3 regions of the Xenorhabdus sp. Sc-CR9 genome follow, and region 3 is predicted to be linked to each of the others. Evidence: predicted binding sites of a transcription regulator. Region 3 holds the regulator's gene; each other region holds the start of a gene.

Region 1 (6,330 bases), on a different contig from region 3:
GAAATGATAAAAAATCAGGCCTCAACCAGTAAAATGGAGAAATTATTCTGCAATTAATTCAAGGTTGTGTGCTGGCGTAAAAATAGTGAATTGTTTTCAGGAGAATCAGGATGAAAAAAGCACTTTTTTTAATATCAGCTATAACAGTCGTTTTAATGAATTTCATGACAAATGCGCATGCCTATGATGATATCTATGTTTTTGGTGATAGTTTGAGCGATGGTGGGAATATAGGAAAATTCACTATAGATGGGAAAAAGGCTGAACTTTACGATGAATATATAACTAGAAAGCTCACAAACAAAAAGTTAACACCATCTAAATATGGTGGAAATAATTACGCACAAGGTGGTGCAACGACCAATGGCTCAGAAAAACCTAACATATTCCTTAACCCCACAACACAAAATCAAATCGCCACATATTTAAAGAAACATTCTGAAAAAGCTGACCCCAATGGTATTTATATACACTGGGTGGGAGGTAATAATATCGCTGAAGCTCTGAGTTTTTTAGCAAAAGGCAATAAAAACAAGGCGGAATATATTATTAATAATAGTTCCGCATCCGCTGCATCTCAGGTCAATCAACTCATTAAAGCTGGGGCCGGTTTAATTATTGTTCCTAATGTACCTGATATTGGTAAAACACCCAGAATCATGGATGAAGTACTTACAGGAGCATTACAAAAAAGTAAAATTCCCAGTGCAGAAATTGATAAAATTCTTAAACAGACCCACAAAGCCATTAACCAGTACTCTACACCAAATGCTGATATTCGAAACAAGGTAATCTCAGGCGTTTTCAAAAAGATTGCAGAAAATAAAGCTCCCCACGATCCAATTAAGGCTGACGAGATCTACAATCAGTTATTGAATGCTTATAATAAAACCAGCAAAACTGCCTCCCAATTTTCTGACAAATATAACCAAAAAGTAGACGAACAACTCGGTAACGGCAATATCCTTCGTGCCGATGTCAACCGCCTCCTGCAAGAAGTAATTGATGATCCGACTATCTATGGCTTTTCCAATACACTGGGTTATACCTGCCCACAAGGCAAGTATGCCGTATTTTGCGTTTCTTCCGATCCAGAGGTTGATAAAAACCAATCTTACTTATTTTCCGATAACTTTCATCCAACACCTTATGCACATCGGTTGATTGGTCAGTATATTACGTCCATCTATGAGGCCCCTCTACAGGTGATGGTGCTGAATCAAGTCAACCGAATACCAACCAAAAACGTTACTTCCTCACTGGATGGTCATCTGCAACAGCTACGCAATGGGCATAATGACCAAGGTAAAATTGGTATATTCGGCGGTTATACCGACAGTGGCAATAACACTTTCACATTGGGTAGCGACTATCAATTAACGGCTAATTTACTATTCGGATTAGTAATTTCTCATTATCAGGATGAACAGAACCCCTCCTATAATTTCCATTATGCCGCGAATGGCCATGTTATAGCCACTTATGCGCTATGGAACTATGCGGGTAATGGCTGGTTGAGTGGTAATCTTCATTATTCCCACACCAATTACAATTATCTGTCACGTACCATCCAGCTTGGACAAGCCACGCGCAGAGAATCAGGTTCAACAATTGGTAAACAGTGGGGTTGGAGAATTACGGCAGGCTGGAATATTCCTATCACGCAATACCTGACCACCAGCCCAATTATCCAATATGCGTGGGACAATGGAGATATCAATGGTTACCGTGAATCCGGCAATAACAGCACCTCCATGCACTTTGGTAATCAAAACTATAACCCCAATGTAGGTTCAGTGGGCTGGAGAATTGACACACAATTAGGCCGTTTCAATCCATACGCCTCAATCCTGTTCAATCATCAGTTCAATAACGAACGCTATACACTGCGCAGTGCCATCAATTCCACCATAACATCATTCGTACTGCAAAAAAAACAAGCCAGAAATCATGTTCAATACACGGTAGGAGTGAATGCTAATCTGACCAACGACTTTCGCGCATTTGCCGCTGTATCACATGAAAACAGTGCTAACGATTTCTCGCGTAACTATAATTTTAATTTCGGTTTGAATGTCAAATTTTGATAAGATTAATTCAAGATAAAAATTAGAAAATTTATAAAAAGAAAAGCAATTAAGGCGGTAATTTTTTTACCGCCTTAATTAAATTAGTTACTTTTTAATCTATTAATCATGGGAGTCTATGTTTTTTTGCGACGATAACGTTCATCGTAATTTTTTAACCACCAATACTTATCAGCCACTTGTTCCCGTCCACCAATACTGGCTCCCGCCAACCAAATTAATGCCCCTACAAACAGCCCCATTAATGCAACGCCCGTCAATAATTCAGACAGCCCCAAATTAAAGACATGACCGAGCAATACATAGGCCAAACTGAGAAACATTGCAGCCATTCCCAACCCCATGAGAATGTTACCAAAGATAAAAGCCTTTTTACGCTTCATAACCAACCTCCAATACTTTTTGCGAACGCAATTTGCAAACCCAACGAACTAAAAAGCACGAAAGTAGATATCTTTCTTTGTATTAATTATAGCCTTGATTTTTCAAAGGTTATTGAGGTGGTGATCACAATCCGTACAAACTTGAACCTAATTTTTTACATTATGTCGGAATAATATTTATTAATAGTTTGCATTTATCCAAACTAGATCTGCCTAAATAACGGTAGCATGACGAGTATATCCTTCATCTTTCAAACTACGCCTTTGTTTTCTGCCTCTAAAAAATAAAACACATAATGAGTTTTGTACTCAGGCCTTTAGATAGGTAAACTAATGCCCTTTTTTGTTTTATTGCCAATAAGCGAACCAAAACTGTGAGTAACATAAAATTAATCGTTGGCCTGGCAAATCCTGGAACTGAATATGCGCAGACCAGACATAACGCCGGGGCATGGTTTGTCGATTCATTAGCACACCGCTATAACCAATCCCTGAAAGAAGAAAATAAATTTTTTGGCTATACCGCCCGTATCAATATAAATGGGCAGGACATCCGCCTGCTGGTGCCAGCCACTTTCATGAATCTCAGTGGTAAATCTGTCCTTGCCCTTGCCGGGTTTTATCGCATCCAACCGGACGAGATTCTGGTAGCACACGATGAATTGGATCTACCGCCTGGTGTGGCAAAAATGAAGTTAGGCGGCAGCAATGGCGGTCATAACGGCCTGAAAGACATTCAGAACAAATTCAGCAATAACCCTAACTTTCATCGCCTGCGCATTGGTATAGGCCATCCGGGTGATAAAAATAAAGTTGTGGGATTCGTACTCGGCAAGCCACCTGCCAGTGAGCAAAATCTGATTGACGATGCCATTGATGAAGCATTGCGCTGCACTGATATTCTGATTAAAGATGGCATGAGCAAGGCAATTAACCGTTTACACGCATTCAAAGCCAGCGCCTGACTGGGAGTACGTGGCGCAGCGGGTTATTGCGTGTATAATAGCGCCAATTTGTATAACTCACCGACAAGCATATTGCTCGTTGGTTTATAAGTGATTTAAGGTGATAAATATATGGGATTCAAATGCGGTATCGTTGGCCTGCCTAACGTTGGGAAATCTACATTATTCAATGCGCTGACCAAAGCAGGTATCGAAGCAGCAAACTTCCCGTTCTGCACTATCGAGCCAAACACTGGTGTTGTGCCGATGCCAGACTCACGTCTTGACCAATTGGCTGAAATCGTCAAGCCACAGCGTATACTGCCGACCACAATGGAGTTTGTGGATATTGCCGGTCTGGTAAAAGGCGCTTCAAAAGGTGAAGGCTTGGGTAACCAATTCCTGACCAACATCCGTGAAACAGAAGCAATCGGCCATGTTGTGCGTTGCTTTGAAAACGACAACATCATCCATGTTTCAGGTCAGGTTGATCCTGCTGCCGATATTGACATTATCAATACTGAACTGGCTCTGTCGGATCTGGATACCTGCGAACGCGCTATCCAGCGTGTACAGAAAAAAGCCAAAGGTGGTGATAAAGACGCTAAAGCAGAGCTGGAAGCTTTGGAAAAGTGCCTTCCCCACCTCGAACAAGCAGGTATGCTGCGTGCTTTAAACCTGAGTGCAGAAGAAAAAGCGGTTATTCGTTATCTGAGCTTCCTGACGCTGAAACCAACCATGTACATTGCTAACGTCAATGAAGATGGTTTCGAGAATAACCCACATCTTGACACTGTTCGTGTCATCGCAGAAAAAGAAGGTTCTGTCGTTGTTCCTGTTTGCGCTGCGATTGAAGCTGATATTGCAGAACTGGAAGATGCCGACCGCGAAGAATTCATGGCTGAACTGGGTCTGGAAGAACCAGGGTTGAATCGTGTTATTCGTGCGGGCTATGAGCTGCTGAACCTGCAAACTTACTTCACTGCCGGTGTAAAAGAAGTTCGTGCCTGGACAATCCCTGTAGGCGCTACGGCTCCACAAGCAGCGGGTAAAATTCATACTGACTTTGAAAAAGGCTTTATCCGTGCCCAAACCATCGCGTTTGAAGATTTCATCACTTACAAAGGTGAACAAGGTGCGAAAGAAGCAGGTAAAATGCGTGCAGAAGGGAAAGATTATATCGTCAAAGACGGCGATGTGATGAATTTCTTATTTAACGTCTGATTTTTTATGTCTGAGGCATCTAACGATGCCTTATCCCTAGCAGAAAAGTCATTAAAATCCACGTAATTCAACGTGGATTTTAACTTTTATAATATCTCAAAATATTTCATCAAAACGCATTAAAAATAACTCTCGGATTTATCCCGTTTGTCTCACACTCCCCCACACTATTTCCCCATTATGGAATATAGAGGTTCATGAAAAGATACATGCCTCTGCCTTTATAGCATAGATAACCGTATGTTTATAAAAAGATAAGTATGCGTAATCAACAAATCTGCGACTGAAAAGACGACAGTTATAATATCCCCATATACATAGTAATAAAAAGCCTAATTTATAATAAAAATAGAAATGATATAATTAAATATCAATTTAACTGGATATTTCTCTTATAAATCATTCAGTAGCTTTTTTATATAAAAATCTCAGAGATACATCATTGTTATTTTATAAACAAATCATAAATGCATTGGACAAATAGATAGCCAAAACATAGAACAATTGCAAGAATAATCACGTTCAATTCTGATATTGAACATGTTGTAAACGTCGATATATTTATCCATTATGACTAAATGAGATATGGAATCATGAATAGAAAATTAGTTGCTTTTATACTGTCATGAATCATAGTATCGACTATCACTGCTAACGCCACAGAGTGAATCTCGGTATATTTTTTGGCGAGTAAAAAATACTCTCTAAATAATCTATAACCTGATTCCTAATAGTGGTAGACATTATGTTATTAAACGCCTTTTCTAATAAGCCATATATTATAGCTTAAAGAAAAATCTAGTAACATTAATGAATGCAGCCAACAAGGCTGGAAAACGACAAGTACTTTTATTTACACACAAAAATAGGGTATGAAATTATGAACAAAAAATTAGTTGCTTGTATACTGACCTTTATTATCGGAACAACTGTTACTGCTAATGCCTCAGCTCTTGCTTGTAATATCTTTGGTCCTTCAGCCAAACAAATCTGCTTAGGGGGCTGCGATTTGCTATCAGATAAGGGTTTCTTAGGTTTCCTCAAAAAAGTCTGTATATAATCAACATCCAGTATATTTAAAATATAAATTCTGTTTCATCAATGAATGTATAAAATAAATCTGAATATCAGGTATGTAACCATGAAAATCATTTTCAATGTCCTTCATGTAACAATCATTGGTGAACTGTTTGTGTTTAATGCTTATTTATAATTATTGATTTATAATTTAAACTGGATTTTTAGCATAAAGAGATTTAAACTAAATTATGATTAATAGTTTGGTTTATTAAATTATAATGGCGGGAGTTTTTACTGCGTTACTGTCCAAGCATGTAATTAAAACTCCCACTATTATTGATTATTATCAATTCGCATTTATTGAGTTTGTTTTCTTCATAATTTGATATTAATATTTTTCTATTCACATTTTGATATTCTCCTTAAAAATCATAGAGAAAATCAGTAAAAATACGATTAAATAACTCTGGTGCTTCCCAGAAAGGTTCTGCACCAGTTGATATCGGTGGAGTGCCACAAAACATCAACCCGATCATTTCCAATATGCCCTCCCAATGACCAACCAAAAACCACAACGCTGTTAATAGCTAACTTTTCCAATACCTCAATGACACTAAGCGCATAACCAGACATTGAATACTCCTGACGAGGTTCACTAGCGTTTGATGACGC
Region 2 (6,330 bases), on a different contig from region 3:
CAAAAAAGACTTTAGAACATCACAGCATTGCGAAGTAAATCATGCCGACAACTGCGCCAGTGGTGCCGAGAATGGTTTCCATCATCGTCCAGGTTTTCAGTGTCTGTGCTTCTGTCGCACCGGTAAATTTACCAAACAGCCAGAAACCGGAGTCGTTAACATGGCTAAGTACCAAAGAACCACCCGCAATACACACAGATAACGCTGCCATTTGTGCACCAGAATAACCCAGTTCACCAATCACTGGCAGAACCAGCCCTACCGTGGTCAGACACGCTACAGTTGCCGAACCCTGAATTACACGTACGACACCCGCCAGAATAAAGCATGCCATCGCAATTGGCAGACCCGCACCAACCAATGCATTACCCAATGCCGGCCCAACACCGGAATCGACCAACACTTGCTTAAATACGCCACCTGCACCCGTTACCAGCAGGATAATCCCTGCCGGCTGAATGGCAGCGGAGCAAACATCCATGACCTTATCTTTGCTCATGCCACGACGGATTGCCAGACCATAAATCGCCACCAGACATGCAACCAAAATCGCCGTGAAGGGATGACCGATAAATTCCATCCATTGGTATAGCTCAGATTGCTTATCCACGAAACGGGCACCAATAGTTTTCAGCCCGACCAACACCAGCGGGAACAATACCAGTGCCAGGCTGAAACCAAAGGAAGGCATCTGGTTTTTACCAATGCTTGGAGTACTCAGATCCTCAGGCAGATCCAGCGTGACATATTTGCTGATAAAATTGCCGTATATCGGGCCGGCCAGTAACATGCTGGGGATCGCAGCACTCAAGCCAATCAGGATCATCCAACCAAAGTCTGCTCCCATTTGAGAAGCCAGCAGCATGGGAGTCGGCCCGGGAACCAGAAATGCCGCAGCCGACGCAACACCGGCAAACAGCGGGATCGCCAGCTTCACTACATTGCCATTGGTGCGGCGCGCCACGGCAAATACCACACCAATCAGCAACACAACTGCTACATCAAAAAACAGGGGCAAGGCACAGATAAGCCCGGCGATACCCAATGCGTAATTGGCCCGTTTTTCCCCGAAACTGCTCAGTAGTTTCACTGCAATCTGATCAAGAGCACCTGTTTCATGCAGAATTTTGCCAAACATCGCGCCCAGAGCCACAACAACAGCAAGAAAACCCAACGTACTCGACATACCGTTTTGCATGGTTTGGGTGATGTTTTCCAGTGGCATTCCTGAAAAAATTCCTGCCCCGATCGAAACCAGCATCAATGCAATAAAAGCGTGCATTCTGGCTTTCATCACCAGAAACAGCAATAAAAGAACAGAGCCGACGGCCGTCATAACCAGAGTTAATGTACTCATTAACGCTCCTCGCTAATACGGTCAATAGTTTTAATTGCGTTTTGGATGACTTCATCAAGGGAAGGTTTAATATCAATCTGATGAACATCTTTTTCATCACCGTCCGGCTCTTCCAGAGTCTCAAACTGTGAGATCAGCATTTGTGGTTTGAAAAAATGCCCCTTGCGTGCTTTCAGCCGACTTTCAATTAACTCAAAATCCCCTTTCATATAGAGAAATGACAGATTCTTATTGCCATCACGCAGTATATCCCGATAGCTTTTTTTTAAGGCAGAGCACACGAGAAGAGAGACATGATTGGTACGTTGCATGGCAAAAATGGCATCATTGAGTGCCTTCAGCCACGGCTGACGATCATCATCATTTAAGGCATGGCTTTGTGCCATTTTCATAATATTGGCGCGAGGATGCAGAAAATCCCCGTCCAGAAATACTGCCCCCAGCTCACGGGCAATCCCGTTGGCAACCGCAGATTTACCGCTGCCGGATACCCCCATCAAGACAAAAACATGATTTAACTGCTGGGTACCGCTCATATCAAACTCCTTTATGCAGACCTTACTGATTAGCTATCCATTTGAATTAAATTAAAAATATTAGCCATGCAATATGACCAGCCAAACAGTAACTTTAAAAAATATAGCCTGCACAATTGTTATCGGTAATTAGGTTACCGGTAACATTAACAGCGCGACAGGGTGGCGGGCAATCAATCAGGATCGCCAAAAAAGGAAAATGTGAGGTTTATCGCAATTGAAGATGAAGAAGCATCATTTTGAGCTACAAAATTTAAACACTTTCATCCATTAAATACTGTTACCCATCAGATACTTTCACCCAATGAAAGGGTGAATCCGACATCGATCAGAGTGTGTTCCAGTTTGTTCCCCTTCAGGCGAGTAAGTAAGGCTTCTGCTGCCTTACGTCCCATCAGGTCACGGGGAGTCAATACACTGGCAAGTTTTGGTGTCATTACCTGACCGATGTCATGACCATGAAAACCGGCTATAGAAATTTCTTCCGGTACTTTAATCCCCTGGCGCTGGCACTCAAAAACCGCACCAATGGCAATATCATCATTCGTGCAAAACAAACCATCAACGCCGGGATATTTCTGGCAGGTTTCCAGTAAAAGCTGAGCCCCCAATGAATAGGATGAACTATCGGGTGTCATTACTTTTCTCGGCTGAAGCCCGGCGCTACGCATCGCGACTTCAAACCCTTGCAAACGGATCAGCGTCCTCTCATCTTGTCGGGCACCAAGATAAACCACATTCTGGCAGCCGCTCTTGATCATTGCCATCGTCATCTGACGCGCCGCTTCAAAATTATCGATGCCCACAGCAATATCAAGGCAAGGCGATACGCTGTCCATCAGTTCTACTACGGGAATTCCTACGGTCTGTAATATCTTCAACGTCTTGGGGGTGTGCGTTCGTTCTGCCAAAATAAGGCCATCAATATTGTAAGAAAGCAGGGAAAGTAAACGCTCTTCTTCTTTTTGGGCAGAATAGCCATAGTGAGCCAGCATGGTCTGATAGCCATTGCGATCTGTCACATGCTCGATCCCACGGATCACTTCAGCAAAAACCTGATTCGTCAGGGAAGGAAGCAAAACGCCGATTGCACGGCTGGTGGAGTTGGAAAGAATATCTGGTACACGGTTGGGAATGTAACCCAACTGATCCAAAGCTTCTGCTATTCGTTTTCCCAATGCTTCAGAAACCTGATCCGGATTACGCAAAAAGCGGCTGATCGTCATTTTTGTGACCCCAACGAGGTCTGCAACATCTTGTAAAACAGGGCGTTTTTTCTTCATTTTCAATATAATGCAATCAGTTAACGAGACAATCAGATGAATAGTCAGCGGTTTTAACACATTTATACACCATAACAACATGCTTTTTAGCAAAAAATGCTGACGCATGTCTCATCTGATTTATCCACTGTTCCTGAAATTGTGATGCTTTACACACACCTGAGTGAATCCCGATAAATAATTTGGGGAGTAAATGCGGGATGAATACATGCTGCTCGCTCGCCACTGTCATAACCGATGCAAGCTGATGGACTTACCCAATGGTTCCGCCAGTGCCGTAAAACGGGCAAGTTCATACCAAATTTGCGGATCGAGTAAAATCACATCGGCTTCGTTGATACACGCTTCCAACTCCAGAGCTGGGGTAGACACTCTCGCTGTGCAACACCATAGAATGGTTTTCGTGGTGTTATTTTCTTTATTGTTATTCCGTTATTGCTTCTCGTGAAATGAATTATAGGAGCGCCCTCATCTTAGTTAAGGCTAGCAGGTTATTTTGTGATGGCTGCAATAGGAGTATCATAATTTGACTGATTTATAAGCTGAAAAAATGGTAGAATTTTTTCACTCTAGAAAATTATTATAAAACAGATGGATAAATTTAGAGTGTTCCCCGTAAGTACGGGGATAAACAGTTGATGAGAAAGAAAAAGCGATTACTTTTACAGTGTTCCCTGTAAGCACGGGGATAAACCGAGATGTTTTGTCGCGTGCACCTCGTCGTTAAATATAATTACTTATTTAATAAAAAGCCGAATTTACAGACTGATTATTAAAGAACATTTTAGTAGTCATTTATTTTGATTTAGTCAACACACAAACAAAACTAAAAAATTTATTAGACCTTAGTTTATTTTTAGCAACCATAATATGTTGAAGTAAAAATAAATACCAAAATAATCACGGCTAAAAATGATTAGGTTTATTAACATATAAGAGAGAAGAAATTCATTTTATTTGGTAATAAAACAAACGAAAACTCCAAATTGTGCAAAAAACTGCCTCCGAGCATAATTCGTTAATGATTGCCAAAAACAGCTATGCTAACCTACGCCGCCTTTTATCCCCTTATCGTTGATTTTGTAGACAATTTATTTGTCAAAAATAGGAAGCGAGTTAATTTATGAACTTAACTAACACCAGCAAATTGTTAGCTGCCACCTTATGTTTTACAGCTTCATACAGCTATGCAGATAGTGATCGCCCGCTTTTCTCATTGACCATGACAGAATCAGGCGTCCCGCAAACCAACAATGACGGTAGCTTATCCCGTTCTGCCAAATCTGAATCGCGTATTCTGCCAATTTGGGGCGATAAAGCACAGGAAAAAGGCTATGACCTGCCAGAGCCGTTTGGTGCCAGTTATAGTTATATGAATATGCGGCAGGATATTGTTGTAGATAGCATTAAATTTCAATTCCATAACATTAAACCAGAATATAAGAATTTTTTTGAAAAAGCGCTCTTTGTTAATGCTGGCAAGACGCGCCAAAAAAGTGAAACCCATATGCTTAAGCTTGATTCATGGGTATTTCCTTTCCTAAACATTTATGGTGTCTATGGAAAAACCAAAGGTAAATCCAACACAAATATAGATAATATTGCCTTTTTAACAGATACTCATTATATGAAAAATATTCCTTTCGAACTAAACTTCAAAGGAAAAACTTTTGGCGGTGGGGCAACCCTTGCCGCTGGTTACAACCAATTTTTTGCCACATTAGATGCTAATTATACCCGTACTAATTTAGATATCTTAGATGGTGATATTAGTGCTTTTGTTCTGACACCTCGTGTTGGTTATGAATTTGTATTTAACCCATTAATTTCTGGTCAAGGTAATACCAAAGTTCAGGTGTGGGTCGGCGCTATGTATCAAGATATTACTCAACGCTTTAAAGGTGATGTAAGTAAACTCAGTTTGCCCTCTGAGCTGGATGGAGCATTTAGTCTTTTGAATACTATGAACCCTAATACGGAAATTAAATTCGATGTCAAACAACACCTTGCCTATAAATGGAACAATACCGTTGGTGCACGTTTCGAAGTTACCCGTAATTTCAACGTAATCTCCGAGGTCGGTTTTGGAAACCGAAATACCTTCTTTATTTCCGGGGAGTTTCGTTTTTAATGTTTGGTTTCGCAACTTTCAAAAGACTGGTGATTTCCAGCTTCTTTATTTTTACCGTTTCAGCCGCGCACGCTGATATCCTGCCAGAACGGCAAAAAATTGATGGTTGGCTAAACAAATTAGGCGGAAGTAATTCTTTTGATGCCCGCAAGAAAATTGATTGGGGCATATTGCCCGGCCCTTTCTACACCCCTGAGATGGGAGTAGGAATTGGGGTTGCCGTGGTTGGTTTATATCGGCCTGACAGCTCAGATCGTATCAGCCAGACGTCTTCGCTGGGACTCAGTGGCTTTGGTTCTTCTACCGGTGCATTTGGCCTGAACTTTACCAATTATAATTTCCTTGCCAATGACCAATGGCGGTTATTTGTCTCCGGTACAGTAAATAACACCCCGACTTATTATTGGGGTAAAGGCTACAAAGCCGGTAACGATAAAAGTAATAAAGAGAAATATAACTCACAGGTATTTGATATTCGTCCCCGCCTGCTCTATCGCGTCGCTGATGCCACTTATATGGGGTTAGGCTGGAATTTCTCATCCGTCAATGCTAATGATCCGGATGCCGGCGCAAAACGGTATTTTGAACAATCCGTCGGCAGGCGTTCAGTTATCAGCTCTGGTGTCAGTGTCCACTTCAGTTACGATACGCGGGATTTCTTGCCCAATGCACAACACGGTCAGGTATTTGAGATCGTTTATACTTATTTTTCCCCAGAATTCGGGGGAGATCACCGTTTCCAGACTACGCAGTTACAATTTTCAACCTATCACTCGTTATCCGATAAGACGGTACTGGCCTTTGATAACTATGCCCGTTTCAGTGTCGGTAGTGTGCCGTGGAATCAATTATCGTTACTCGGAAATAGTCAGCGGATGCGCGGGTACTATGAAGGTCGCTATCGTGACAACAATATCTTCACGACACAACTGGAGCTAAGGCACAAACTTGGTTGGCGCCATGGTGTAGTCGGTTGGATAGGTACAGGCACACTGGGTGATTTACCTGCAAAATTGGGAACAA
Region 3 (6,330 bases):
CCCAAAGGCAGACAGCAATAAAATTGTCTGCATTCCCAATACAATACCCAAACAAAGTGGTACAGAGCGACGGATACCAAAAGTAGCGCCCGCTGATGTTAGCAGCAAGTTGTTTGGACCCGGAGTGACGGCAGAAATAAACATAAATGTACTAAGCGAGAATAACAAACTTACAGTCATGGGTAGATTCCCCTCACCCAAATGGTCAACATTTCCTTTCAAGAAAAATAGCAGTATGTTATTCCACACACAAGATAACTAATCATGAAATCAATTCATTATGAGTGAGAATTTTTGTCCCCATAAACCATACTGGATGGTGCCTTATTTAAGGCTATCTCATTTAAAACAATTATCCGAAAAACACTTAATTTCAGAACAATCAAAACATCATCAGGAGCAATTACAATGATGATACCGTGGCAACAACTTGAAACCGATACTCTACTCAACTTAATTGAAAGTTTTGTCTTACGTGAAGGCACAGATTACGGTGATCAAGAAAAAACACTTGAACAAAAAGTACAGGATGTCAAACGTCAGCTTGAACGAGGTGAGGTTCTGCTGGTATGGTCTGAATTACATGAAACTGCCAATATCATGCCTAAAGAGATGTTCCGCCCATAAGGTTTGGCCCATTTTATTCATCATAAGAGACTGATTAAAAAGATAATCCAAATTTTTATTAATAAGGAGTCTGTTCATGTCTGCCAAGTATCCTGTTATTGCAATCACTGGCTCCAGTGGAGCAGGAACGACAACGACCAGTGTAGCTTTTCGTAAGATTTTCCAACAACTTGATGTAACTGCTGCACTCATTGAAGGAGATAGTTTTCATCGTTATACTCGCCCAGAAATGGATGCTGAGATCCGAAAAGCGAAAGAGCAGGGCAGGCATATCAGTTACTTTGGGCCAGAAGCCAATGATTTCAGCATGCTGGAAAAGACGTTTTATGATTATGGGGAAACAGGCAGTGGTCGCTGCCGCAAATACCTCCATACCTATGATGAAGCTGTTCCTTATAACCAAGTACCAGGCACTTTCACACCATGGGAACCATTGCCGTCAAACACCGACATTCTGTTTTACGAAGGGCTGCACGGCGGTGTTGTCACGCCACAACATAATGTTGCCAGCTATGTTGACTTGCTGATTGGTGTTGTACCTATAGTCAATCTGGAATGGATACAAAAACTGATCCGTGATACCAGCGAGCGTGGACACTCTCAAGAAGCTGTTATGGATTCTGTTGTTCGCTCAATGGACGATTATATTCGCTATATCACTCCTCAATTTTCACGCACACACATCAACTTTCAGCGCGTTCCCACTGTTGATACCTCTAATCCTTTTTCTGCCAAGGCCATTCCTTCGTTAGACGAAAGTTTTATCGTGATTCGTTTTCGAGGTCTAAGCCAAATTGATTTTCCCTATTTACTGGCAATGCTTCAGGGTTCATTTATTTCCAGTATAAATACTATCGTCGTGCCGGGTGGAAAAATGGGATTGGCTATGGAGTTAATTATGGCACCGCTCGTCAAACAATTACTGGAAGGTAAAAAGATCTCATGATCTAGGCTTCATTTTATTTTTAATAAAACAGGTAACAAAAAATAATGCCGCCTGTTTTATTAAAATAAATAAGTGATTTATGTGGCGATAAATCAGCCTGATAAAAATCATAACCATGAAGAACTAATACATGCAAAAACAACGTGAAATACTTCACTAAAAGGACAGTATTCAGCATTATCTTTCGTTATTATAAATATAAAATCAATAAGACCACGTCTCTAGACCAATTTCTGGTAATCTGATAACCAGTTTAATATGCTGAAGCGATACAAGAGAAGACAGAAACGTTTTCCTGTGTTACAAACAAGTCTACATGCGAGACTGGCAAGGTATATGGGTTAAGATCAATACACTTGTATATTGAAATTTTTATAATCCATATAAAATTCTCGTTTGTCAGTTTTTCAGCAAGTTAATATGTTAATCTATTGACTTTATAAAACTAGCCTTAAGAGAAACGGCCTGTTTCTCACTTCATAAAGGCAGAAATAACAACAGAGGATAAAGCGAATGGTTCTCGGCAAGCCACAAACAGACCCTACTCTTGAATGGTTTTTGTCACACTGCCATATTCACAAATATCCATCCAAGAGCACGCTTATTCATCAAGGCGAGAAAGCAGAAACGCTTTACTACATTGTTAAAGGTTCAGTTGCTGTTCTAATAAAAGATGAAGAAGGTAAAGAGATGATTCTCTCTTATTTAAATCAGGGAGACTTCATTGGTGAACTTGGATTGTTTGAAGAGGGGCAAGAACGTACAGCATGGGTGCGCGCTAAAAGCGCCTGTGAAGTGGCTGAAATTTCTTACAAGAAATTCCGTCAGTTAATTCAGGTTAATCCTGACATTCTAATGCGTTTATCTGCTCAGATGGCAAGTCGCCTGCAAACAACTTCCGAAAAAGTGGGTAACTTGGCCTTTCTGGACGTTACAGGCCGTATCGCCCAAACATTACTCAATCTGGCTAAGCAGCCTGATGCGATGACTCACCCTGATGGTATGCAGATTAAAATCACACGTCAGGAGATTGGACAAATTGTAGGTTGTTCACGTGAAACAGTTGGCCGCATTCTGAAAATGCTGGAAGATCAAAACCTGATCTCTGCACATGGTAAAACTATTGTCGTTTATGGGACCCGTTAGTTCCTGAAAAACCGGGCCAGTGTAATCTACGAGATTCCCACTGGCTTCTTTGTTCTGTTATTGCTTTATCTGGCTGCCAGCTTATTTATCTAACCACCGCGTTATCGCTATATCCAGCCGTGCCATGCCTTCTGCTATATCATCCTCAGGAATCACCAATGACGGCGTAAAACGCAGAATACCGTCTCCTGCACTCAATAACATCAACCCCTGTTCAACCACTTTCTGCAATATATCTCTGGATTTACTCTGATACTCTTTTTTCAATACAGCGCCGATAAGCAGCCCTTTTCCACGAATTTCCTGAAAAATGCCATATTTTTGGTTCAGATTCTCCAATGCGCAAATGATCATATCATGACGTTCTTCCACTCCGGCCAATACTTCTGGCGTATTGATAATATCCAGAGCTGCACAACCAACAGAACAAGCCAGAGGATTTCCTACCATTTCCCTCACCTTGTTTTTATATTTACCACATCTAAGTGAAATAATAGTCATTAAATATGAATAAAAAACCACATTATAGCAAATAAAAAAACAGTAGAGTGAGGGGTTTGGTGTTACCAGATTAATATTTAAGAAAATTATTCAACAACTCATGTCCTTGCTCACTAAGAATACTTTCTGGGTGAAATTGCACCCCTTCCAGTGGCAAAGTACGGTGGCGTATCCCCATGATTTCATCCACATCACCATTGCGTTGGCTCCATGCCGTTACTTCAAATGATGCCGGAAGGGTTTCCGCAGCAATAACCAAAGAGTGATAACGAGTGACGGTCAATGGATGATCCAATCCCTTGAATACCCCCTGCTGACAATGATGGAGCAAACTGGTTTTTCCATGCATCACTTCACGGGCTTTGACTATGCTCGCACCAAAAGCTTGCCCTATCGCCTGATGCCCCAAACACACACCGAGAATAGGTAACTTTCCGGCAAAATGCGAAATCGCTTCCAGCGAGATCCCTGCTTCATTTGGCGTACAAGGCCCAGGTGAAATCACTAAATGCGTGGGTGCCAGCTTTTCGATATCTTCAAGCTGCAACTCATCATTGCGTTTAACTAAAACCTCTGTCCCTAACTCACAAAAATACTGATATAAATTGAATGTAAAAGAGTCGTAATTATCTATTATTAATAACATAGGAGTATATCCTACTGATTTTATAGTTTTATAAGTTACCCTACCCACATTAGGGTATTATGCATTATGTCTCACGGTAAAATAAAATCAGATAAACACTATTAACGGCAACGAAGTACTCATCATACCACAGAAGCACTGTTAGAATAGTAGCGACAGAGAAGGGAAACTCAGAGAAGTAAAGTGCAACCCAAACAATCAAGGGCGATTATCCGAGTATCTACTTATGGCTTATAACCAATGGATTTCAAGAGGCAGTGCGACAGTAAAGGAACCGACAAGTTCGTCGGGAACGAATTTGTCCAGCCGAAGACTGTCCCTTGGTGAGAGGCAGGAATCTCTCATTAATCCCCAGAAACATAGACGGCTATGTTTCTGGGGTGAGTGAGAACAGCCTACAAAACAGGAGATTGAAAGATTAAGGCTCGATCTTGGCTGACAAGATCACGATAGGCTTTGCTGGTACATTTTGATAAGGACCAACATTTTCTGTCTTGACCTGAGAAATTTTATCAACCACATCCATGCCTTTTACCACTTTGCCAAAGACTGCATAACCAAAATCACGCTGACCATGGTCAAGGAAAGCATTATCGGTAACGTTAATAAAAAACTGGCTGGTTGCACTGTCTTTATCTGCGGTACGCGCCATCGCGATTGTGCCACGAAGATTACGCAAGCCATTATCCGCCTCATTCTTGATTGTCTCCCTAGTGGCTTTTTGCTTCATATCTTTTGTAAAACCGCCGCCCTGAATCATGAAGCCAGGAATCACACGGTGAAAAATAGTGTTGTTATAAAACCCTTCATTGACATACTCAACGAAATTCTTGGTGGTAATTGGTGCTTTATTACTATCCAACTCAAGTTCAATTTCTCCGGCTGATGTCATCAGCTTCACGTGAGTTTCAGCTGCCAATACTGGAGTAGCTATCACACCGATAGCACATGCAGCCATAAGCGACACAAAAATACGTTTAAACATTGATGGTTCCTTTATTTTTGAGGTCAACAATAAAACTCATAACAACAAAACTCATTAAGTGTAATTCCCTATAGGGATAAGTTCCAAATATTTACCTACATTTACGAGTATTTTTAGGTGATTAGAAGAAAATCTATCTATGTAATTTTTATATTCGCATATTTTTGGAAGAGCTATTTTGGGAATAAACTCCATATTAATGCCCTTTCCGCACCAAAGTGGGTAAATATCACATTGCTCTGCTTAGTAAAGAGCAGGAACTGAAATTCCCATCAAAATTTAGACTGGTAGTAATTGCAGAATAATCGGTATCGTCACCAATGAAATAAATAGTGAGATAATAATAGAGAGGGAAATAACTTCCTCTTTGACTTGCGAGAAATACTTATCCATCGTGCCCGTTCAGTTGTCTATAGGGTTCAAAAAAATTCCCAACGAACAATGTAATGGATTACAATGCTGGTTAAAATATGATATCCCGCAGTGGACTCAATAAAGCGGCGGTTTCTCTGGCGAATAAAAATGCCCGAATAGCCTGGGCACTGGTTAATAATCGCTTTATGAACCACACTGAACTGTCAGTGATGATATTGGGCTAATTATTTTGATAGTTATCATTGAAAGCAAAATTACTGATTAATTGGCTTACGATGGCCGGTAGATCAAAAGTTGCCTATCCTTACTAATAAAAATAATAAGTACCATCACTAAAGTAACAACAGAGATAGCAGCCGCCACTAGGGAGATTGAATTCAAAGGGAATCCAGCATTAATAACTCTCCCACCAATCCACGCACCAATAGCATTACCAAGATTAAATGCACCAATATTCAGAGTTGAAGCATAGCTTGCGGATTCCCCGGCAACTCTAATTATCAAGACTTGCAAGAGCATTCCTACTGTGAAAGATAAACAACCCCAGATAGCCATATTAATTACAGCCGGATATCTTATATGGCTTGCCCAATAAAAAACAACGAGTGTTGCAATTAAAATGCATAACGACAAAATCAAAGACTTGGTGAGGTTCCAATCTGCAAGCCGCCCACCAAGCAGCCCACCAATGGTAATTCCAATACCACAGATCATCAAAGCAAAACTGGCAAATTTCGGTTCTACATGAGTAACATCTTGAAGAACAGGAACAATATAAGTAAAGAAGGAAAACATACTTGCAGATGCCATCACACTGGTCATTAACCCGAGCCAAACAATAGGTCGTTTCAATCCAATCACACTATTTTCATGCTTACCAGATTTCGTAACTTTTCTGGATGGCACAAGAATAAATACCATAAATAAAGACAATAGCCCCAAGATAACAACACCTGTAAATGTCGTTCTCCAACCAAGCTCTAAACCGATATAAGAGCCGATCGGTACACCTAGGACGTTAGCCAAGGTCATGCCAGTAAGCATAAGAGTCATAGCCCTTCCTTCCTTGCCAGGCGGCGCTATACGTGATGCCAAAACCGCAGC

The links. The regulator CRP, encoded in region 3, controls carbon source genes, mostly activating them, when cyclic AMP is high. The targets are predictions, from matches to a motif close to ATGTGANNNNNNTCACAT.
Region 1: pth (aminoacyl-tRNA hydrolase) is a predicted target of CRP. The motif match lies at 2,583-2,600, and genes of this name have one in related genera.
Region 2: gntK (gluconokinase) is a predicted target of CRP. The motif match lies at 2,093-2,110, and genes of this name have one in related genera.

The regions. Positions count from the first base shown of each region.
Region 1 is NZ_CAWQTY010000169.1:35,165-41,494, forward strand. It holds gene AACQ81_RS09265 (autotransporter outer membrane beta-barrel domain-containing protein) at 165-2,087, shown strand; gene ychH (stress-induced protein YchH) at 2,204-2,470, opposite strand; gene pth (aminoacyl-tRNA hydrolase) at 2,845-3,435, shown strand; gene ychF (redox-regulated ATPase YchF) at 3,547-4,638, shown strand; gene AACQ81_RS09285 (hypothetical protein) at 5,519-5,698, shown strand; gene AACQ81_RS09290 (hypothetical protein) at 6,115-6,291, opposite strand.
Region 2 is NZ_CAWQTY010000055.1:56,631-62,960, forward strand. It holds gene gntU (gluconate transporter) at 20-1,357, opposite strand; gene gntK (gluconokinase) at 1,357-1,893, opposite strand; gene gntR (gluconate operon transcriptional repressor GntR) at 2,181-3,176, opposite strand; gene AACQ81_RS03135 (hypothetical protein) at 3,405-3,548, opposite strand; gene AACQ81_RS03140 (hypothetical protein) at 4,300-5,307, shown strand; gene AACQ81_RS03145 (BamA/TamA family outer membrane protein) at 5,307-6,330, shown strand, end outside.
Region 3 is NZ_CAWQTY010000194.1:2,731-9,060, reverse strand. It holds gene AACQ81_RS14215 (LysE family translocator) at 1-180, opposite strand, end outside; gene AACQ81_RS14210 (YheU family protein) at 409-627, shown strand; gene AACQ81_RS14205 (phosphoribulokinase) at 704-1,573, shown strand; gene crp (cAMP-activated global transcriptional regulator CRP) at 2,087-2,719, shown strand; gene AACQ81_RS14195 (aminotransferase class III-fold pyridoxal phosphate-dependent enzyme) at 2,801-3,169, opposite strand; gene AACQ81_RS14190 (aminodeoxychorismate synthase component II) at 3,291-3,866, opposite strand; gene ppiA (peptidylprolyl isomerase A) at 4,285-4,851, opposite strand; partial or broken gene AACQ81_RS19770 (hypothetical protein) at 5,224-5,450, shown strand; gene AACQ81_RS14175 (MFS transporter) at 5,497-6,330, opposite strand, start outside.